DNA from 3 places in the Streptomyces sp. NPDC049597 genome. Region 3 is predicted to be linked to each of the others. Evidence: riboswitches for the same ligand, from Rfam matches in the RefSeq annotation. Region 3 holds a riboswitch; each other region holds the start of a gene.
What was found. Region 3 has a riboswitch for thiamine pyrophosphate ahead of thiC (phosphomethylpyrimidine synthase ThiC). Riboswitches for the same ligand answer to the same signal wherever they lie in the genome.

Region 1 (7,445 bases), on a different contig from region 3:
CCACGCCGATCGCGGTCTTCAGGCCCACGCCCGCGCGCACCACGGCCCACAGGGTGAGTGAGTAGCCGAAGAAGAAGGCCAGGACGATGGCCAGCGCCATGGTGGGGGCGTTGCCCCAGCCCAGGGCGGTGCCGATGATCATGCCGAGCACCTCGCCGATGGCGCACCCCGTCAGGCAGTGCAGCGTGGCCTTGGCCGCCATGGACCAGCTGACCTTGCCGCCGCCGTGGTGGGAGTGGGCGGGGTGGTCGTGCCCGGGGTGGGCGGCGTGGTCGTGGTGGCCGCCGTGCGGAGCCGGGGCGGCCCGGTCGTGGGCCGCGTGGTCGTGCCCTGTGTGCTGTGCGTGCGTCTCGTGCTGCATGGCGATGCCCCCAACGTCAGGTAGCGGTTCCTGCCGACAGCAAGAACCGTATACCCCCCAGGGGTATTCCTCAATGGCTCGCCGAAGATCCGTCAGCGGAGTTTCTTCAGCAGTGCCACGTCCGCCGCGTGCCCCTCCTTGCCGCCCGGTGTCTCGATGATCAGCGGGACGCCCTCGGTGGCGGGATGGGCCATGAGCTCGCGGAACGGCTCCTCGCCGATGTGTCCCGCGCCGATGTTCGCGTGACGGTCCCTGTGCGCCCCCACCACGTCCTTCGAGTCATTGGCATGGATCAGCTTCAGCCGGCCCTCCCCGACCGTCGCGACGAGCTCGTCCAGCGTCCGCGCCACACCCTGCGGGGCGGCCAGATCGTGCCCCGCCGCGAAGATGTGGCAGGTGTCCAGGCAGATCCCCAGCCGGGGGTGTGCGTCGAGCGCCTCGAAGTAGGGCCCGAAGTCCGAGGCCAGGTAGCAGAGCGACGAACCCTGGCCCGCCGTGGACTCCAGCAGCAGACACGGGTCGTCCTCGTGCGTCAGCTCGTCCAGCAGCGGCAGCATCCGCTCCCGCACCTGCGCCAGGGCCACCTCGCGGCTGCGTCCCCCGGTCGCCGAACCCGTGTGCACGACGACACCCGGGGCACCGATCTGCCGCGCCCGGCGCAGCGAGTGACGCAGCGAGATCACCGACTGCTCGACGGTTGCCTCGGTGTGCGAGCCGAAATTGATCAGATACGGGGCGTGCACCCAGGCCGAGAGACCGTCGGCAACGCACTCCGCGCGGAACTTCTCGTCCTGCGCGGGATTTCCGACGGGCGTCGCCCAGCCCCGCGGATTGGCGACGAAGACCTGCACGGCCTCCGCCTCCAGTTCCCGCGCGTAGGCCAGGCCGGTCGTGGCCAGGCCGCCGGCCACCGGGACGTGGCCGCCGACGGGGTTGCGCATGAGCACTAGAGTCCCTTGATCTTGATGGTGATCGTGCTGCCCTCAGGGGCCTCGTCGCCGCCCGCCACCGACTGGCTCTCGACCGTCTCGCCGAGGAACGGGAAGTTCTTCTTCACGTCCACCACGAAGCCCGCCGCCTCCAGAGCCGCGGTGGCGTCGTCGACGCTGTCGCCCACCACGTCCGGAACCTCGACCAGCCGCGGTCCCTTGGACACCGTGAGCGTGATCGTGTCACCGGCGGCGAGCCGTGTGCCCTCCGCGGCGGACTGCCGCGCGACCGCACCCGCCTCGTGCGGCGAGTTGATCCGCTGGGCGGCCACCTTCACCTTGAGACCGGCTTCTTCGAGCTCGGCGGTGGCGTCCTGAACGGACTCCCCGGTGACGTCCGGGACGTCGATCGGCGCGCCCTTGCTGACCACGAGCGACACCGCGGTGTCCGGGCTGCGGCTGCTGCCCGCCTCGGGATCGGTGCCGATCACCGAGCCCCGGGGCACGCTGTCGTCGAACTTCCTGGTCACCACACCCGGTGCCAGGCCCGCCGCGCGCAGCTCGCGCTCGGCCTCGGCGAGCGGCCTGCCGACGACATCCGGCACCTGCACGATCCTCGGGCCGCGCGAGACGATCAGCGTGACCGAGCCGTTGCCGCGGATGCGCTCGCCCGTGGCGGGATCGCTGTCGATCACCGAGCCGCGGGGGACCGTCTCGCTGAAGTCGTGGCGGACCTTGCCCGCTTCGAGACCGGCCCGGTCGAGCTGCCGGCGGGCGTCCTTCTCCGTCTTGCCGATCACCGCCGGGACGCGGGTGAACTGGCCGGAGTTGATGTACCAGACGCCCGCGCCGATGCCGAGGAACGCGACGACGGCGACGATCAGGGCGAACACGCCGCGGCGGGCGAGCGGGCCCCGGGCGGGACCGGGCCGCCTCTCGGGCGGCCGTGAGGAGGGCGGCGGCATGGTCAGCCGCGCGGTGTGATGGACCTTGGGCTGCTCGCGGGGCAGCGCGCGGAGGATCACGTCCGTGGGCGCGTCGTCCGGGGCGGTGTCCGCGGGGGCGTTCTCGCCGCGGGCCTTCGGCGGCACCGCGTCCAGCTGCTCGTCATCGAGTGCGGCACGCGCCTCACGGGCCTGCGCCAGGAGGGCGACCGCGTCGTGCGGCCGGATGTCGGGGTTGCGGGCGGTCGCGCTCGCCACGAGGTCGTCCAGCTCGACCGCGAGACCGGGCACAAGGGCGGAGGGAGCGGGGACGTCCTCGTTCAGGTGCTGGTAGAGCACCTGGGCGGGGGTGTCGCCGGAGTGCGGCTTGCCGCCCGTGAGCATCTCGTACAGCACGACACCGCAGGCGTACACGTCGGCGCGGGTGTCGGCCGTGCCGTACTCGATCTGCTCGGGCGCGAGGTACGAGACGGTGCCCAGCACGGTGCCGGAGGTGTTGGTGACCGAGCCGACCGCGCGGACCAGCCCGAAGTCGGCGACCTTGACCCGGCCGTCGTCGCCTATCAGGACGTTCTCGGGCTTCATGTCCCGGTGGACGAAACCGGCCCGGTGCGCGGCGCCGAGCGCGGCGAGCACGGGCTCCAGGATGTCGAGGGCTGCCCGGGGCTGGAGCGCGCCGCGCTCGCGCAGGACGTCGCGCAGGGTGCACCCGGCGACGTACTCCATCGCCAGATAGACGTACGCGCCCTCGGCCCCCTGGTCGAAGACCCCGACCACATTGGGGTGCGCCAGCCGGGCCACGGACTTCGCCTCGCGGATGAACCGCTCCACGAACGTCGCGTCGGTGGCGAGGTCGGGGTGCATCACCTTGAGCGCGAGGACCCGGTCGAGCCGGGTGTCGACGGCCCGGTAGACCGTGGCCATGCCGCCGACGGCGATACGCGCGTCGACGCGATAGCGGCCGTCGAGCACCTGCCCGACGAGGGGGTCTGAGAGGGTCGTGTCCACCCGGCGATTCTACGAGGCCGGACCGTTCGCTCCGCCCGCCCCGGAACCGCTTGCAGCGCACCTGTGACGGTTGTCGTGAACCTGCGGGGGACGTGCTCCCGGGGCAGACCCCGCTCCCGTGCCCGGCCCGGCGGCCGTCGAGGTACGGCCGGCAGCCACAGGGGCGGGGGCGGGGGAGACCCGGTTCGGGTGAGGACACAGCCGTGCGGCGGCCCCACCGCTCCGACGGGGTCAGAACGCGGGGCGCTCCGGGTCCAGCAGCGCCCGGCCCTCCGTCGGCGACGACGCCTCCGCGAAATGGCGGCGGGGGATGCGGCCCGCCCGGTGTGCGAGGCGGCCGGCCTCCACCGCGTGACGCATCGCCTCCGCCATGAGCACCGGCTCCTGCGCCCGGGTCACCGCCGACGCCAGCATCACCGCCGCGCATCCCAGCTCCATCGCCAGCGCCGCGTCCGACGCCGTGCCCGCGCCCGCGTCCAGGATCACCGGTACGCCCGCCTGCTCCGTGATCAGCTGGAAGTTGTGCGGGTTGCGGATGCCGAGCCCGGACCCGATCGGCGAGCCCAGCGGCATGATCGCCGCGCAGCCCACGTCCTCCAGCTTCCGCGCCAGCACCGGGTCGTCGTTGGTGTACGGCAGGACCGTGAAACCGTCGTCGACCAGCGTCTCGGCCGCCTCCAGCAGTTCCACGCCGTCCGGCAGCAGCGTGCGCTCGTCCGCGACGACCTCCAGCTTGATCCAGTCCGTGCCCAGCGCCTCCCGCGCGAGCCTCGCCGTCAGCACGGCCTCACCGGCGGTGAAACAGCCGGCCGTGTTCGGCAGGACCTGGATGCCCAGTCCGGTCAGGACGGACAGGACGGACCCCTGCACGGTCGGGTCGAGACGCCGCATCGCGACCGTGGTGAGTTCCGTGCCGCTCGCGATCAACGCGCGTTCCAGTACGTCGAGGCTCGGCGCCCCGCCCGTACCCATGATCAGTCGCGAGGTGAAGGTGGTGCCGCCGATGGTGAGACGGTCGTCGGCCACGGCGCTCAGCCTCCCTGCACGGCGGTGAGGATCTCGACACGGTCGCCGTCGCCGAGCCGGGTGTCCGCCCACTGGCTGCGCGGGACGACGGTCTCGTTGACGGCGGCGGCCACACCCGAGGGGGCCGTGGTGAGGGCCGCCACCACGGTGTCCAGGGTGGCGCGGTCGGCGAGCTCGCGTGTCTCGCCGTTGACGGAGACGTTCATGCGGGCTGCTCCTGACGTACGCGTGCGCCGGCGCGGGCGAACCGGCGGGGGCTGAACGGGTCGGCGAACTCCGGTACCCGACCGCTGGTGAGCGCGTCGGCGAGCACGTCGCCGGTCACGGGCGTGAGGAGCACGCCGTTGCGGTAGTGGCCGGTCGCGAGCAACAGCCCCGGCAGCTCGGTGAATCCGAGCATCGGCGCGTTGTCCGGGGAGCCGGGGCGCAGCCCGGAGCGCGTCTCGGTCAGCGGCAGTTCGGTGATGCCGGGCACCAGTTCGTGCGCGTCCCGCAGCAGTTCGTACACGCCGCCGGCGGTGACGGTCGTGTCCCAGCCCAGCTCCTCGCTGGTCGCGCCGACCACGAGCTCGCCGTTCTCGCGCGGCACCAGGTACACCTGGCTGCCGCGCACCACCGCCCGCACCGTGCGGGACAGGAAGGGCGCGTACGGGCCGGGCACCGTCAGCCGCAGGACCTGACCCTTCACGGGCCGTACGGGAGGCAGGACGTCGTCGGGCACCCCGCCGAGGCGGCCGCTCAGGCTGCCGCCCGCCAGCACGACCTGGTCGGCGGCGAGTTCCGTTCCGTCGTCCAGGACCGCGCCCGTGGCGCGGTCGTCCACGACCAGCAGCCGCTCCGCCCAGGCGCGACGGAAGCCGACCCCGGCCCGCTCGCAGGCGACGACCAGTGCCGTGGCGAGCCGCCGCGGATCCACCTGGTGGTCCCCGTCGACGCGCAGGCCGCCGCGCACCACCGGCGCGAGCATGGGCTCCAGGCGGCGGCACTCGCGACCGGTCAGCCACTCCGACTCCAGGCCCGAACGGCGTTGCAGGGCGTGCAGTTCCCGCAGGTGCGCGCGGTCGTCGGTGTCGAGGGCGACGGCGAGTGTGCCGCACGCGCGGTAGCCCACCGACAGTCCGCTCGCCTCCTCCAGCTCGGCGGCGAACGCGGGGTAGCGCCGGGCCGATGCGAGGTTCAGACCGAGCAGTGTCTGCTCGCCGTAGTGGAGTTCGGTGACGGCGGCCAGCATGCCGGCCGCGACCCGCGCGGCCCCGCCGCCGGGCTCCGGATCGACGACGGTCACGCGCAGCCCGCGCTGCGCCGCACGCCAGGCCGTGACCAGGCCGATGATCCCGCCCCCGACGACGAGGACGTCGGGTGCGTCTGGTGTACGAGACATGGGCGTCCAGCCCCTCCCTTCGCCGGCATGACCCGGATCAGGTTCGTACGGTCGGAGGCCGCCAGCCTCCCTCTCAGCCCGGTGCGTCCGGGCTCCCGCGAGTGCCTTACGGTGGCCACCCTAACCCCACGCCCAGGCGCGCAGTAAGGGAGCCGCCGTCCCCCGGCGCGGGTGTGCAGGAGGTGGACGCAGTGGCGATATCGCTCGACGGACTGGTGCTCGCGCCGGTGGCGGACCAGGCCCCGGGCCAGGTCGGCACCCGCACCCGGTTCCTCTACCACGAGGAGCGGGGGCGGATCTGGGCCGAGTACGAAGGCGGCGACGTGGTGCGCGGCCACCTCGTGGGCACGCGCGTGGGGGACCGGCTGGACTTCCGTTATGTCCAGTTGAAGACGGACGGCGCGACCTCCAGCGGCCACTGCCTGTCCACCGTCGTCGAACTCCCCGACGGGCGGGTGCGCCTGGAGGAGGCCTGGGAGTGGGAGTCGCAGGAGGGCAGCGGGACCAGCGTCGTCGAGCAGCTGCTGCCTGAGGGACCGTCAGAAGCCTAAGGTGGTCCGGTGAGCGAGCACACGCAGGAGCAGGCAGGGGACGGACGGCGCGTCGTCGTGGTCGGCGCGGGCATGGCCGGGGTGCAGACCGCGGTCGCCCTGCGCGAACAGGGCTTCACCGGACCGGTCACCCTCATCGGCGCCGAACCGCACCAGCCGTACGACCGGCCGCCGCTCTCCAAGGCGATCCTGCTCGGCACGGCGGAGGGCTCCGCGTTCGACATCGACTTCGACGCGCTCGGCGTCGACCTGCGGCTCGGCTGCGAGGTGACCGGCGTACGCCCCGGGGCGCACGAGGTGGACACCGCCGCCGGACCCGTCCCGTACGACGTCCTCGTCCTCGCCACCGGAGCCGAGCCCGTCGCCCTGCCCGGGACCGCTGGTGTCCCGGGCGTCCATCTGCTGCGCACGCTCGACGACGCGGCCCGGCTGCGGCCCGTCCTCGCGCGGCAGCACGACATCGTGGTGGTCGGGGCGGGGTGGATCGGCGCGGAGTTCGCGACCGCCGCGCGCGAGGCGGGCTGCGCGGTGACCGTCGTGGAGGCGGCCGACCGTCCGCTGGCCGGCTCCCTGCCCGCCGAGGTCGCGGCGCCCATGGCCCGCTGGTACGCCGAGGCGGGTGCCGAGCTGCTCACCGGCGAGCAGGTGGCCGCCGTCGAGCCGGGCACGGTGGTGCTGGCCGGATCGGGGCGCAGGATCGCGGCCGGGGCCGTCGTCGTCGGCATCGGCGCCAGGCCCGCGACCGCCGCCCTCGCCGGCAGCGGCATCGAGCTCGGCCCCGACGGCGCGATCGTCGCCGACCGGCACCTGCGCACCTCCGCGCCCGACGTCTACGCCGTGGGGGACTGCGCCTCCTACCCCTCGGGCCGCTACGGCACGCGGCTGCTCGTGCACCACTGGGACAACGCCCTGCAGGGTCCGCGTACGGTCGCGGCCGGCATCCTCGGGGCCGCCCCGGTCTACGACCCGGTGCCGTACTTCTGGTCGGAGCAGTTCGGACGTTTCGTGCAGTACGCGGGCCATCATCCGGCGGGCGACACGCTGCTGTGGCGCGGCGCCCCGGCCGTGGACGCCCAGTGGTCGGTGCTGTGGCTGCGCGAGGGCGTGCTGGTCGCGCTGCTCGCCGTCGACAGGCCGCGTGACCTGGCACAGGGCCGCAGGCTCGTGGCGTCCGGCGCGCGGCTGGACCCGGCCCTGGCCGCCGACCCGTCCGTCCCCCTGAAGGCGGCGACCGCGTAGGCGTCG
Region 2 (7,445 bases), on a different contig from region 3:
CCCCTGGTCGTGGGTGACGGCGAGGACCGTGGTCCCCAACCTGCCGAAGAGCCCGCGCAGTTCGACGACGAGCCGCTCGCGCAGCCCGCGGTCCAGCTGGCCGAGCGGCTCGTCGAGCATCAGCAGCTGGGGCTCCGGCGCCAGCGCCCTGGCGAGCGCGACCCTCTGCTGCTCGCCGCCGGACAGCGCGGCCACGGACCGCCGCTGCGCCCCCGGCAGACCGACGAGCTCCAGCAACTCCTCCACCCGGCGGCCCTGTTCACCACGGTCGGCGCGCGATGTCTCCCCGGCCCGGTGAGGACGCATGCGCAGCCCGAACGCGACGTTGCCCGCCACGTCGCGGTGCGGGAAGAGCTGATGGTCCTGGAACATCAGCCCCACGCCCCGACGGTGGACCGGCACCCCGGCCTGGTCGGCTCCCGCGAGCAGCACCCGGCCCGCGTCGGCGCGCTGGAGTCCGGCGACCACCCTGAGCAGCGTGGACTTGCCGCTGCCGCTCGGTCCCAGCACGCAGACGATCTCGTGCTCGGCGACCTTCAGGTCCACCGCGTCGAGGGCGGCCCGCGAACCGAACCGTACGGTGACGCCCTCCAGTTCCAGCAGCGCCATCACAACTCCTCGGAGGGGGTGTCGGTACGGAGGCGTTCGAGGAGGAGCAGCGCGGCGGCGCACACCACCATCAGGATCGTGCCGAGGGCCATCGCCTGCCCGTAGTTGAGCTCGCCGGGCCTGCCCAGCAGCCGGGCGACGGCGACGGGCAGCGTCGGCTGGTCGGGCCGGGCGATGAAGACGGTCGCGCCGAACTCGCCGAGCGAGACGGCGAACGCGAAACCCGCCGCCACGAGCAGCGCCCGGCTCACCAGCGGCAGGTCCACCTCGCGCCAGGCGCGCAGCGGCGACGCGCCGAGCACGGCCGCCGCCTCGCGCAGCCGGACGTCGACCGCGCGCAGGACGGGCAGCATGGTCCGTACGACGAAGGGCACCCCGACCAGCGCCTGTGCGAGCGGCACCAGCATCCACGAGCCGCGCAGATCGAGCGGCGGCTCGTCGAGCGTGATCAGGAACCCGAAGCCGACGGTCACCGCCGAGACGCCGAGGGGCAGCATCAGCAGGGCGTCGAAGCCGCGGACCAGCCGGCCGGCCCGCCGGGTGAGGGCGGCCGCCGCGAGCCCCCCGACCAGCACCGAGACGGCGGTCGCGACGAGCGCGTACTCCAGCGAGTTGGCCACGGCGTCGATCGGCGGGACGAGGAAGGCGCCGCCCCGCTCGTCGAGCACGGTGAGCGCGCGGTAGTAGTCGAGCCCGTAGCCGCGAGGGGTGTCGAAGGACCGCTCGACCAGCACGCCGAGCGGCGCGATCAGGAGCAGGGCGACGCTGAGAAGCACCCCGCAGAGCACGGTCCACTGGGCGGCTCCGAGCGGCCGGCGCGCCGTACGGGCCGGGTCGACGAGCCTCAGCGCTCCCTCGCGGCGCCGCACGACCCGGGCATGGACGGCGAGGACGACGCAGACGGCCAGGAACTGCAGCATGGTGAGCACGGCCGCCGTCGGCAGGTCGAGCATCTCGGCAGTCTGCCGGTAGATCTCCACTTCGAGGGTGGAGAAGGAGGGGCCGCCGAGGATCTGCACGACGCCGAACGAGCTGAAGGTGAACAGGAAGACCATCAGCGCCGCCGCGGCGAGGGACGGCACGAGCGCGGGAAGCGTCACCCGCCGCCAGGCCGCGAGCCGCCCGGCGCCGAGCACCCGCGCGGCCTCCTCCTGACGCGGGTCGAGCTGCGACCACAGGCCGCCGACGGTGCGGACGACCACGGCGTAGTTGAAGAAGACGTGCGCGAGCAGGATGGCCCAGACCGTGGTGTCCAGGCGTATGCCCCACAGCTCGTCGAGCAGCCCGCCGCGGCCCAGCAGGGCGAGGAAGGCCGTGCCGACGACGACGGTCGGCAGCACGAACGGCACCGTGACCACGGCGCGCAGGAGGCGCTTGCCGGGGAAGTCGAGCCGGGCGAACACGTAGGCGCCGGGCAGGGCGACGAGCAGGGTGAGCGCGGTGGAGGCGAGCGCCTGCCAGGTGGTGAACCACAGGACGTGCAGGATGTCCGGACGTGCGAGGACCTCGCCGAACCGCCCGAACTGCCAGGCGCCCCCGACGCGCAGGCCGCGGCCGACGATCGCGGTGACCGGATAGGCGAAGAAGACGGCGAAGAACGCGACGGGGCCGGCCATCAGGGCGAGCCGCGCCGCGTTCCCCCGCAGGGATTGCCCTACTTCAGGACGAGCGAGGACCACGACCGGATCCACTGCTCACGGTTCTCGGCGATCGTGCCGGGAGCGACCGTCTCGGGCTTGTCGACGACCACACCGTGCTCGGTGAACAGCTCGGGCAGCTTGGTGCCCTCGACCACGGGGTTGACGAACATGGTGAGCGGCATGTCCTCCTGGAACGTCCTGGTGATCAGGAAGTCCAGCAGCGCCTTGCCTCCCGCCTCGTTCTTCGCGCCCTTGAGCAGACCGGCGAACTCGATCTGGCGGAAGCAGGTGCCGGTCGCGACACCCGTGGGCGCCTCGGCGGGCTGCGGGTCGGCGTAGAGGACCTCGACCGGCGGGCTGGAGGCGTACGAGACGACGAGGGGACGGTCGGCCCCCGCCTTCTTCCCGCCGGCGGAGCCGGAGAACTCCTCGTTGTACGCCTGCTCCCAGCCGTCGACGACCTTGACGCCGTTGGCCTTGAGCTTCTTCCAGTAGTCCTGCCAGCCGGACTCGCCGAACGCGCCGACGCTGCCGAGCAGGAAGCCGAGTCCGGGCGAGGAGGTCGCCGGGTTCTCCACGACGAGCAGGTTCTTGTACTCGGGCTTCGTGAGGTCGGCGAAGGTCTTCGGGGGCGCGAGCTTCTTGTCGGCGAAGAACTTCTTGTCGTAGTTCACGCAGATGTCGCCGGTGTCGACGGGCGTGACCCGGTGCTTGTCCGCGTCGAGCCGCGCCTCGTCCGCCACCTGGTCGAGCCCCTTGGCCTCGTACGGCGTGAACAGGTCGTTGTCGAGGGCGCGGGAGAGCAGGGTGTTGTCGACGCCGAAGAAGACGTCGCCCTGCGGGGAGCCCTTGGTGAGGATCTCCTTGTTGAGCGCGGCGCCCGCGTCCCCGCTCTTGAGGACCTTGACCGTGTACCCGGTCTGCCGGGTGAACTCCTTGAGCACGGCGTCGGACGCCGCGAAGGAGTCGTGGCTGACGAGGGTGACGGTCTTTGACGCGCCGCCGGTGCCGGACCCGGAGTCCTCGGACTGTCCGCCGCAGGCCGCGAGGGCGGTGACGCCGAGGGCGGCGGCGAGCGCCGTGCCGGTGGCACGCCGAAGCTGGCTGTTCATGATGGTGCTGACTCCCTACGCCGGTATGACCCGGATCAGGTCCGAGGGTCTGCGGCCCCGGCGCGTCCTGACGCGCCCCTGCCGCACTCTCAGCGCTGCTGCGCTCCCCTGTCGGAATGTTTCGATGTTCATTTGTGCGAACGCACAGGGCACAGTATCAGCCACACGGCTGACGGCCCCCGGTCACCGCTCCTGCGCTGCCAGCTGCCCGCAGGCGCCGTCGATCTCCTGCCCCCGGGTGTCCCGGACGGTGACCGGTACGCCATGGGCCGCGATGGCCTCGACGAACGCCTTCTCGTCCTCCGGCCGCGACGCCGTCCACTTGGAGCCGGGCGTCGGGTTCAGCGGGATCAGGTTGACGTGGACCCTCTTGCCCTTGAGGAGGCGGCCGAGCAGATCGCCGCGCCACGCCTGGTCGTTGATGTCGCGGATCAGCGCGTACTCGATGGAGATCCGGCGGCCGGACTTCTCCGCGTACTCCCATGCGGCGTCGAGGACCTCGCGGACCTTCCAGCGGGTGTTGACCGGGACGAGGGTGTCGCGCAGCTCGTCGTCCGGTGCGTGCAGGGAGACGGCGAGGCGGCACTTGAAGCCCTCGTCGGCGAAGCGCAGCATCGCGGGGACGAGGCCCACCGTGGAGACGGTGATGCCGCGCTGCGAGAGGCCGAGACCGTCCGGCTCGGGGTCGGTCAGCCGGCGGATGGCGCCGACGACCCGCTTGTAGTTGGCGAGCGGCTCACCCATGCCCATGAACACGATGTTGGACAGCCGGGCGGGGCCCCCGGGCACCTCTCCGTCCCGCAGGGCGCGCATGCCGTCGACGATCTGGTGCACGATCTCGGCGGTGGACAGATTGCGGTCGAGACCGGCCTGCCCGGTCGCGCAGAACGGGCAGTTCATCCCGCAGCCCGCCTGCGAGGAGATGCACATCGTGACGCGGTCCGGATAGCGCATCAGGACGGACTCGACGAGCGTGCCGTCGTGGAGGCGCCACAGCGTCTTGCGGGTGGTGTCGTTGTCGCAGGAGATGTGCCGCACGACCGACATCAGGTCGGGCAGCAGCTCCGTGGCGAGCTTCTCCCGCGCGGAGGCGGGAATGTCGGTCCACTGCGCCGGGTCGTGCGCGTAGCGCGCGAAGTAGTGCTGGGACAGCTGCTTGGCGCGGAACGGCTTCTCGCCGATCGCGGCGACGGCGTCCTTGCGCTCGGCGGGTGAGAGGTCGGCAAGGTGCCGCGGGGGCTTCTTGGCTCCGCGGGGCGCGACGAAAGTGAGTTCTCCGGGCTTGGGCATGGTGCTACCAGTGTCGCAGACGGATCCCTGTGGCCAGGGGCCCGAGCCGCCGGTGCTGGCCGTCCCGGCCGTCCGGGTCGTCTCCGGCGGCCCGGGACGGTCCGGAGACGACCCGGAGACGGCCCGAGATCCATCGCTGGAGACAGGGCGTCACTGCCGTGAGCGAGTACCGGTCATGCCGTGTTCTGCCGAGAGATTCAGCACAGGCCGGTCACTGATCGCAGACTCGTCCCAGCCGTTGATCGAAGCGCTGGAAGCGTCGAGGGGGGATCTCCCAGCCTCGGCCGACCTGGCCGAGCGTCAGCACGCCTCGGACCCACGTCCCACGGACCGTGATCTCCTCGTCCCGGTAGCGTCCGCGCGTCGTGAACGTGACCTGCTCGCCCTCAAGGACGTACCGCGCCACGTGCACGCCCGGGATCACGTTGTCTCTGCGCAGCCAGCCCGCCAGAGTCTCTGCGCTCGAGGGCTGAGGGGCGGGTCGTACGAGCACGTCCAGGACGGTGCCGTCCGGGTAGAAGCGGAACACCTGCGTATCAGCGGCGAAAATCGCGTTGAGCGGTGGTGCCTTACGGCGCTGCCTTCGCCTGGCCACACTGCCTCCCCGACTGTGCGTGACGACCCGGCGCCCGCTCAGGGCCGCTCACCCCCGTGTATGGCCGGGTCAAGCGCCGTACTGGCGGGCTCTGGGTGCGCGCCCTCCGGGCTCGGGCAGGGTGCTGCCAGTGTCCCAGAGACGCGACAAAGGGCCCGCCGCCCCTGTGGACGACGAGCCCTCACGCAGAAGACCGCAGGTCAGCCGGCGCCGACGAACAGCACCAGCAGCAGCCACACCACCGGGGCCGTCGGCAGCAGCGAGTCCAGCCGGTCCATGATGCCGCCGTGGCCGGGGAGCAGGGTGCCCATGTCCTTGATGCCGAGATCCCGCTTGATCATCGACTCCCCGAGGTCGCCCAGCGTCGCGCTGGCCGCGACCGCGAGACCGATCAGCAGACCCTGCCACCAGGTGCCGCCCTCGACGAGGAACTGCATGCACAGCGCGCCCGCCGCCATCGCGAAGGCCACCGCTCCGAGCAGCCCTTCGCGGGTCTTGCCGGGGCTGATGCGCGGCGCGAGCTTGTGCTTGCCGAAGCGCCAGCCGACCGCGTACGCACCGGTGTCGCTGACGACCGTGAGCACCAGGAAGGTGATCACCCGTTCCGGCCCGTCGTCCGCGCTGAGCATCAGCGCCACGAACGTGGCGAGGAAGGGCACGTAGAAGGCGGCGAAGACACCTGCCGTGACGTCCCTGAGGTAGCCCTCGGGCGGCTCGGTCATACGCCAGACGAGCACCGCGAGCGCCGTCAGCGCCATGGCCACCCAGGCGCCCTCGGCCCCGCGCACGTAACCGGCCACGACCATGGCCGCGCCGCCGACCGCGAGCGGTACCAGCGGCGCCTTGATCTGCTTGCGCTCCTGCAGGCGCGAGGTCAGCTCCCACAGGCCGACGACGACGGCGACGGCCACCACGCCGACGAACACGGCCTTGACGATGAAGAGCGACGCGACGATCACCGCGCCGAGCCCCACGCCGACCCCTATGGCCGCCCGCAGATCGCGGCCGGCCCGCTTCTTGTTCGGCGGCTGCGGCTGCTGAGGCGCTGCCGGCGGCGGGCTGGGCATGGGCTCCTGCGTGTTCTCGTCGCGGAACAGGGGGCCACCGGGCCGTGCGGCCCCCTGGTCGCGGTCCTCGCGGCCGGCCCGGCCGCTGGGTCCCTCGGGGGATTCGGCGTCTCTACCTGCGTCGGGAAAGTCCGGCCCGATGGGCATGGGCTGCGTCTTTGATGTATACCGTGCGTCGTGCCCATCGTAGGCGGGACCCGCCGGGAGGGGCCCCTGCTCGGGCGGTGGCCATGCACCGGCGTATCCGGCGCCGTGCGAGGCCCCCCAGGAAGAGTCGTTCATCAGACCTCGAGCAGCTCGGCTTCCTTGTGCTTGAGCAGCTCGTCCACCTGCGCGACGTACTTCGCGGTGGTGTCGTCGAGCTCCTTCTCCGCACGCCGGCCCTCGTCCTCGCCGACCTCGCCGTCCTTGATGAACTTGTCGATGGTCTCCTTCGCCTTGCGGCGGACGGAGCGGATCGAGATCTTGGAGTCCTCGGCCTTCGACTTGGCGACCTTGATGAACTCCTTGCGGCGGTCCTGCGTGAGCTCCGGGAAGACCACGCGGATGATGTTGCCGTCGTTGCTCGGGTTGACACCGAGGTCCGAGTCGCGGATCGCCTGCTCGATGTTGCGCAGAGCGGTCTTGTCGAACGGCGTCACAACGGCCATCCGCGGCTCCGGGACCGAGAACGACGCCAGCTGGTTGATCGGGGTCAGGGCACCGTAGTAGTCCGCCACGATCTTGTTGAACATCGCCGGGTGCGCACGTCCGGTGCGGATCGCGGCGAAGTCATCCTTGGCGACCAGGACGGCCTTCTCCATCTTCTCCTCGGCCTCGAGGAGGGTCTCTTCGATCACCACTTGCTCCTGCGTGTCTTGAGTTGGGCCCGGCATCGGACTGGGCCGGCGGAACCTGCGTCGCGTGTTCCCTGCACGGTGTACGACCGGCAGGGCGTTGTCCATCCCCCGAGGGCGCCCCGAGGCCCTCGGGTCAGGCCCGGGTGTCCCGGTCGCTCACGAGCGTGCCGATCTTCTCACCCCGGACCGCCCGAGCGATATTGCCCTCGGCGAGGAGTTCGAAGACGAGGATCGGGAGAGCGTTGTCGCGGCAGAGGGTGATGGCGGTGGCGTCGGCGACCTTGAGGTTGCGG
Region 3 (7,445 bases):
GAGGCCAGGCTCGGCCCGGCAGTTGAACAGCTGCAGGCAGGGATCGGCAGCCTGCTGGCATCGCTGGCGTTCTCTATCAGTATCTGAAATATCACTCCTTGTGATCTGCTGCCGCTTCCAGCACGATGGCGTCGACAAGGCCGAGAGAGCCGGCAGCGATCGTTCCTGGCCGTTTCCCTCCTTTTTTCGTCAGCACGATTCATTCCATGCTTCAGCTACTGCGAGGTACGTGATGCGCGAGTCGGTCCAGGCCGAGGTTCTGATGAGTTTTCTCGTCTCCGAGGAGCTGTCCTTCCGGATCCCGGTGGAGCTGCGCTACGACACCGCGGATCCGTACGCGGTGCGGATGACCTTCCACCTTCCCGGTGACGCCCCCGTGACCTGGGCCTTCGGCCGGGAACTCCTGCTCGACGGGATCAACACGCCGAGCGGGGACGGCGACGTGCACATCGCGCCGACCCGGGCCGAGGCGCTGTCGGACGTCCACATCCGGCTGCGCGTCGGGAGCGATTCCGCGCTGTTCCGCGTCGGCGCTCCGCCGCTCGTCGCCTTCCTCGACCGTACGGACAAGCTGGTGCCGCTCGGCCAGGAGCTCGCGCTGGGTGATTTCGAGGTCAGCCTGGAGGAGGCGCTCGGGCGCATCCTGGCCGAGGAGAACGCCGGCTGACGGCCGGTGATCGGCCGCCGCGCTACTTCTTGCGGCGCCGCCCCCTGCCGCCCCGTGCGGGCGCGGCCGCACCTTCGGCCGCCCGTCCCGGGCGATCCGCGGACACGACGAGTGCGGCGAGCGCGGTGGTCACGGGTACGGAGGCGACGAGCCCGATCGAGCCCACCAGGGTCCGGACGATCTCCTCCGCCACCAGCTCGCTGTTGGCCACCGTGCCCACGCTGGACTGGGCGATCGAGAACAGCAGCAGCAGCGGCAGCGCCGCGCCCGCGTACGCGAGGACGAGCGTGTTGACGACCGAGGCGATGTGGTCGCGGCCGATCCGGATGGCGGAGCGGTAGAGGGCGCGCGGCCCCATGTCCGGGTCGGCCTGGTGCAGTTCCCACACCGCCGACGTCTGGGTCACGGTGACGTCGTCGAGCACGCCGAGTGAGCCGATGATGACCCCCGCGAGCAGCAGGCCGCTCATGTCGATGTTCGGATAGAGGCCCTTGATCAGGCCGGTGTTGTCGTCGGTGTTGCCGCTGAGACTGGCCCAGCCGATGAACAGTGAGCCGAGCAGGCCGATGAGAAGCAGTGAGATCAGCGTGCCCAGTACGGCGACCGACGTCCGCGCGGTGATGCCGTGGCACGAGTAGAGCGCGATGAGCATGATCGCGCTGGCCCCGACCACCGCGACGATCAGCGGATTCGAACCCTGCAGGATCGCGGGCAGGATGAACAGCGTCAGCACGGCGAACGAGACGGCGAGCGCGATCAGCGCCATCACGCCGCGCATGCGTCCGACCAGGACGACCACCAGGGCGAAGATGCCCGCCAGCAGGGCCATCGGGAATCCGCGGTCCACGTCGGTCACCGAGTACTGCAGATCGCGGGGCGCGTCCGGCGCGTACGCCACCACCACGCCCTGGCCCTCCTTCAACTGACGCGGCGCGTCGGGCTGGACGATCTCGACGAACTTCCGGCCCTTGTCCTTGCCGGTGGTGACCTCGACGGTGGCCTTTCCGCAGTCTCCTCGCTGCGCGGTGACCGCCTCGCGGCCCTCGGGCGTCGAGGTGTCGCCCGTCGGCGGGACCTGGCCGGCGTTGACGTCCTTGCAGTCGACCCTCTCGACGCTCACCACCCTGCCCTGCTCGGTCTGCCGGTCGAAGCCGACGCCGGAGCGCTCGTGGCCGGGCGCCGAGCCCGGCCACAGCACGGCGAGGCCGACGAGAACGGCCGTCGCGAAGGGGATCAGCACCGCGGCGATGACCTTGCGAAGGTGCTGGGAGACGGGCGCCGCCGGCCCGTGACTGTGCACGTGGCCGTGGTCGTGGCCCTGCTGTTCGGGGTGCTGCGGTGATGAGGTCACGGACAGATCATCGCAAGAACGAGAGGGGCCCTCTGTTCAGCGCGCCAGACGTGACGCTAGCGTGGTGTCACCTTTGCACACGCGGGAGCTCGGAGCACCGGGCTGAGAGGGCGCTGACCTTCGTACATCCGTACGGGACAGCTGCGCCGACCGCCGAACCTGTTACCGGGTAATGCCGGCGTAGGGAGTAGGTCTCATGACCGTATCGGACGCACGCACGCCTGCCTCGAACCAGAACGACGAGGCCGGGAAGTCCATCGGCTGGCACAAGGGGTACGTCGAGGGCTCGCGTCCCGACCTCCGTGTGCCGGTCCGCAAGGTGCACCTCACCAACGGCAAGGACGTGACGCTGTACGACACGTCCGGGCCGTACACGGATCCCAACATCGAGACGGACGTACGCCGCGGTCTGCCGCCGCTTCGGGAGAACTGGATCGTCGCTCGCGGCGACACCGAGGAGTACGCGGGCCGCCCGGTCCGCCCGGAGGACGACGGAATCAAGCACACCTCGCCGCGCGGCGGCCTGCGCAACCTCGACGCCGTCTTCCCCGGCCGTCAGCGTCAGCCGCGGCGGGGCCGGGACGGGCAGGCGGTGACGCAGCTCGCGTACGCCCGCCGCGGCGAGATCACGCCGGAGATGGAGTACGTCGCCCTCCGGGAGAACGTCGCGCCCGAGGTGGTGCGGGAGGAGATCGCGGCGGGCCGCGCCGTCCTGCCGGCGAACGTCAACCACCCGGAGATCGAGCCGATGATCATCGGCAAGCGGTTCCTGGTGAAGGTCAACGCCAACATCGGCAACTCCGCGGTCACCTCCTCCATCGAGGAGGAGGTCGAGAAGATGACCTGGGCGACCCGCTGGGGCGCCGACACGGTCATGGACCTGTCCACGGGCCGGAACATCCACACCACGCGCGAGTGGGTCCTGCGCAACTCCCCCGTGCCGATCGGCACCGTGCCGCTCTACCAGGCGCTGGAGAAGGTGGACGGCAGGGCCGAGGAACTGACCTGGGAGATCTACAAGGACACGGTCATCGAGCAGGCCGAGCAGGGCGTCGACTACATGACCGTCCACGCCGGCGTCCGCCTGCCGTACGTGCCGCTCACGGCCAACCGCAAGACCGGGATCGTCTCGCGCGGCGGCTCGATCATGGCCGCGTGGTGCCTGGCGCACCACAAGGAGAGCTTCCTCTACGAGCACTTCGAGGAGCTCTGCGAGATCCTCGCCGCGTACGACGTCACGTACTCCCTCGGCGACGGCCTGCGACCCGGCTCGATCGCGGACGCCAACGACGAGGCGCAGTTCGCGGAGCTCAGGACGCTCGGTGAGCTGAACACGATCGCCAAGCGGCACCACGTGCAGACCATGATCGAGGGCCCGGGCCACGTCCCGATGCACAAGATCAAGGAGAACATCGACCTCCAGCAGGAGATCTGCGAGGAGGCGCCGTTCTACACGCTCGGCCCGCTGACCACGGACATCGCTCCGGCCTACGACCACATCACCTCCGGCATCGGAGCGGCGATGATCGCGTGGTGGGGCACGGCCATGCTCTGCTACGTGACGCCCAAGGAGCACCTGGGCCTGCCGAACCGCGACGACGTGAAGACCGGCGTCATCACCTACAAGATCGCGGCACACGCGGCGGACCTGGCCAAGGGGCACCCGGGCGCCCAGGAGTGGGACGACGCGCTGTCCGACGCCCGCTTCGAGTTCCGCTGGGAGGACCAGTTCAACCTGGCCCTCGACCCCGACACCGCTCGGGAGTTCCACGACGAGACGCTGCCCGCGGAGCCGGCGAAGACCGCGCACTTCTGCTCCATGTGCGGTCCGAAGTTCTGCTCGATGAAGATCTCCCAGGACATCCGCCGACAGCACGGCGGCAACCAGGAGGAGATCGAGGCGGGCATGGCGGAGAAGTCCAAGGAGTTCGCCGCTGCGGGCAACCGGGTCTACCTGCCCATCGCGGACTGACACAGGTCACGGACCGCCGCCTCCGCCCGGCCCCCTTGCGTCCGGCCCCTTTCCGTCCGGCCCTCGTGCACGAGCACGGGTGCGGACGTCGGTGGCGCGGGCGGAGGCCGGGCGTACGGCGGCGGTGCCCGCTGGTCCGGTGGGCGGGCCGGCGGTCAGTCCGGCTGGTGCTCCGGGCCGCCGAAGTCGGGGCTGGAGAAGTCCGGACTGGTGTAGGTCGGACGCCGGCCCGCTGTACGGCCCTCGGCCGGGCTGGAGAAGTCCGGCCCGCTGTAGCCGACCTTGGGGATGCGGTTCACGCGGTGCGGGGGACCGGCCGGGGACGCCGTGGCGGCGGGGTCGGTCAGGGCCGCGCGGAGGAAGGGCAGGATGCCCCGCTCCAGCAGGGCCTCGCACCAGGCCTCTTTGGCCAGCCGGACCTCGTCCGGCAGCTCGCCCTCCTGCCGCCCGTCCGCGACATGGCTGGCACCGTTGCGCAGGGCGGTGAGCAGCAGCGCGACGGCCGCCACCAGAATGGCGGCGGCCATGAGCGCCCCGAAGACCCAGCCGGTGAAGACCAGGGTGTCGGCGAAGGACGGGGTGGGGCTCAGCATCTTGAGGATGTAGCCGACGATCAGGAAGATCGCGGCCGCCGTGCCCGCGAGGAGCGGCGCCAGGACGGCGACGACGGCCGCGACTCCGGCGCCGGTCCCGGCCGCCTCGCCGGCCGGGGCGGTGGGCGAAGAGCCGTGCACCGAAGCGGCGGCGGACGCGCGCGTCTCCGCGCGGACCTTCACATAGTGCTCGTACTCGGCGGCGGCCGAGGCGGTGATCAGCGCCGTCGCGCTCAGGGCCATGGCGCGCAGTTGTTCGGGGCTCAGCCGCGCTTGCACGGCGGCCGGATCCTGACGTTCGCGGGCGTCGCGCAGTGCGCCGTCGAGGACCCGCTCGTACTCGGCGCGGTCCTCGGTCAGCAGGTGCGGAGCGCTGTTCATGTGCATCCCCCGATGCTCCGTAGGGCCGGACCGCCCGTGTGTGCCGGGCAGTTGGGCGGAAACGGAGGAGAGCCTGCTACGGATAGGCCGATGGTAGAGCGGTTACGCCACGGCGTGACAGGGGGTTTCCGTAAATCGCCTGCCGCCGCCCCGGTCAGCCCCGCAGCGGGAGCTGCTGGACAAGAAGCTTTCCGGCCATGGTCACTCCGCCGTCCATGGCGATGGCCAGATTGTCCGCGTACACATGGGGACTTTCGACGACGGGACGCTCGCCGTCCTCGCCGTCCTCGGTGCCGACCTCACCGAGGAGGTACGGGATCGGGCTGTGGCCGTGCACCACGCGCGTGCCGCCGTACGCGGACAGCAGTTCGCGCACGGCCTGCGGGCCGCCTTCGTCGCGGAAGGCGAAGCGCTTGGTGAACTTGCGGAACAGGTCCCAGCACTCGTCGGCGTCATTACGGGTGAGGATCGCGTGCACCGCGTCGTTGACGTCCTCGATGGTCGAGCCGTATTCGAGGTAGGCGGTGGTGTCGGAGTGGAGCAGCAGATGGCTGTCCTCCTCCACGATCGCGTCGAGCCGGGCCATCCACTGCAGGTGGACGTCCTGCAGCCGGTCCATGTCGTATTTCTGGCCGCCGTTGAGCAGCCAGGCGGCCTGGAAGGTGGCGGTGCCCGCACCGGAGTTGACGGGGGTGTCCCCGAAGCGCTTCGCGCCGATCAGCAGCAGCTCGTGGTTGCCCATGAGCGCCTTGCAGTAGCCGCCGGCGGCCGCGGCCTCCGCGGACAGCCGCATGACGAGGTCGATGACGCCGATGCCGTCGGGGCCGCGGTCGGTGAAGTCGCCGAGGAACCAGAGCCGGGCGTTGCCCGCGGACCAGCGGCCCTCGGAGTCGATGAGGCCCTTCTCGGCGAGGGCGGCGACGAGTTCGTCGAGGTAGCCGTGGACGTCGCCGACGACGTAGAGCGGGCCGAGGCCGTCGGGCGCCGGCTGGTCGTCCACCGTGACCTGCACCTGGACGGTGTCGCCCGGTCCGCCGCGGGTGATCACGGGAAGGTCGCGCGCGGTGGGGGTGTAGCCCTCCGGCGGCTCTCCCTCGGGGAACGCGTTGCCGGGGTGGCCCGCGTGGCCGGGGTCCACGGACTGCGACTGCACGGGAACCTGCGCGTACGGCGGCACGCGGAAATCACGCAGCGTTGCCGTCCGCACCACGGGTCCTTGACCGGCCCCCTGAGTCATCGACCCCTCCACCACCGTCGCGCCGCCGTTCACCTCTCGGCCCAGCCTGGTCGAGGGTGGTCCGCGGTGTCGTTCGCCCATCATAGGAATGAGCCCGGCGGTGTGTGACGCACCAGGGGTGGTGAATCCTTCCGCACCCCTGGTTCATCGGCCCTTTCGCCCCAATTGGGTTGGTCTAGTCCTTCGTGGGGGACCGCGGCGCGCTCACCGTGGTGCGCGGAGGACGGCGCTGTGAGGACGTCCTGACGATCAGTTCGGTCGGTATCACCTGCTCGATCGGCCGGTCCTCGTCGACCCCCTCGATGGCGTCGATCAGCAGCTGGACCACGGCCGTGCCGATCCGGCGGGGCTTGAGCGAGAGCGTCGTGATCGGCGGCTCGGTGGTGGCGTACACGGTCGACTCGCTGCAGCACACGAGCAGCAGGTCGTCGGGGACGCGCAGGCCGTACCGCCGGGCGGCGGCCAGCAGGTCGGTGCCGTTGGGGTCGAAGAGGCCGTAGACGGCGTCGGGCCGGTCCGGCCGGGCGAGCAGCCGGTCGGCGGCGACGGCACCCGCGCAGGGGTCGTGCGCCGGGTAGGACTCGTAGACCGGGTCCTGGCCGACCCGTTGGCACCAGTCGAGGTACGCGGTGGTCGACAGCCGGGTGTAGGTGTCGGTGGTGGTGCCCGTGAGCAGGCCGATCCTGCGGGCGCCGGCGGCGGCGAGGTGGTCGAGCAGGTCGAGTACCGCGGCTTCGTGGTCGTTGTCGACCCAGGCGGTGACCGGGAGCGTACCGGCCGGGCGGCCGTCGGAGACGACGGGCAGGCCCTGGCGCACCAGCTCGGTCACGACGGGGTCGTGGTCGGAGGGGTCGATGACGACGGTGCCGTCGAGGGCGACGTTCGACCAGACGTCGTGGCGCGAGGTGGCGGGGAGGATGACGAGCGCGTACCCGCGGGCGAGCGCGGCGGACGTGGCAGCTCTGGCCATTTCCGCGAAGTACGCGAATTCCGTGAAGGTGAAAGGTTCATCCCCGTAGGTCGTCACGGTCAGGCCGATTAAGCCCGATTTCCCCGTTCTGAGTGTGCGGGCCGCGGCGGAAGGGCGGTAGCCCAGCCGGTCGGCGACCTCGCGGACATGCCGACGAGTGGCGTCCGGGAGTCTCCCTTTGCCGTTGAGCGCGTCGGAGACAGTTGTGATGGAGACTCCGGCTGCGGCGGCGACGTCCCGGATGCCCGCCCGGCCTTGCCGGCTGCCCCGGCGG

Region 1: another riboswitch for thiamine pyrophosphate. It lies ahead of thiO (glycine oxidase ThiO); the one in region 3 lies ahead of thiC (phosphomethylpyrimidine synthase ThiC).
Region 2: another riboswitch for thiamine pyrophosphate. It lies ahead of AB0K02_RS19020 (thiamine ABC transporter substrate-binding protein); the one in region 3 lies ahead of thiC (phosphomethylpyrimidine synthase ThiC).

Annotation. Positions count from the first base shown of each region.
Region 1 is NZ_JBFAOY010000001.1:35,880-43,324, reverse strand. Features, by position in the region: gene AB0K02_RS00195 (DUF4396 domain-containing protein) at 1-361, opposite strand, end outside; gene AB0K02_RS00190 (deoxyribonuclease IV) at 454-1,302, opposite strand; gene pknB (Stk1 family PASTA domain-containing Ser/Thr kinase) at 1,308-3,242, opposite strand; gene AB0K02_RS00180 (thiazole synthase) at 3,474-4,268, opposite strand; gene thiS (sulfur carrier protein ThiS) at 4,274-4,474, opposite strand; gene thiO (glycine oxidase ThiO) at 4,471-5,649, opposite strand; TPP riboswitch at 5,647-5,758, opposite strand; gene AB0K02_RS00165 (hypothetical protein) at 5,841-6,200, shown strand; gene AB0K02_RS00160 (FAD-dependent oxidoreductase) at 6,210-7,439, shown strand.
Region 2 is NZ_JBFAOY010000015.1:102,234-109,678, forward strand. Features, by position in the region: gene AB0K02_RS19010 (ABC transporter ATP-binding protein) at 1-609, opposite strand, end outside; gene AB0K02_RS19015 (iron ABC transporter permease) at 609-2,225, opposite strand; gene AB0K02_RS19020 (thiamine ABC transporter substrate-binding protein) at 2,264-3,361, opposite strand; TPP riboswitch at 3,357-3,481, opposite strand; gene rlmN (23S rRNA (adenine(2503)-C(2))-methyltransferase RlmN) at 3,545-4,651, opposite strand; gene AB0K02_RS19030 (hypothetical protein) at 4,863-5,246, opposite strand; gene AB0K02_RS19035 (phosphatidate cytidylyltransferase) at 5,447-6,595, opposite strand; gene frr (ribosome recycling factor) at 6,595-7,152, opposite strand; gene pyrH (UMP kinase) at 7,286-7,445, opposite strand, start outside.
Region 3 is NZ_JBFAOY010000025.1:97,827-105,271, reverse strand. Features, by position in the region: gene AB0K02_RS25570 (helix-turn-helix domain-containing protein) at 1-87, shown strand, start outside; gene AB0K02_RS25565 (SsgA family sporulation/cell division regulator) at 233-667, shown strand; gene AB0K02_RS25560 (YibE/F family protein) at 690-2,018, opposite strand; TPP riboswitch at 2,090-2,222, shown strand; gene thiC (phosphomethylpyrimidine synthase ThiC) at 2,215-3,990, shown strand; gene AB0K02_RS25550 (hypothetical protein) at 4,146-4,970, opposite strand; gene AB0K02_RS25545 (metallophosphoesterase) at 5,119-6,201, opposite strand; gene AB0K02_RS25540 (LacI family DNA-binding transcriptional regulator) at 6,377-7,445, opposite strand, start outside.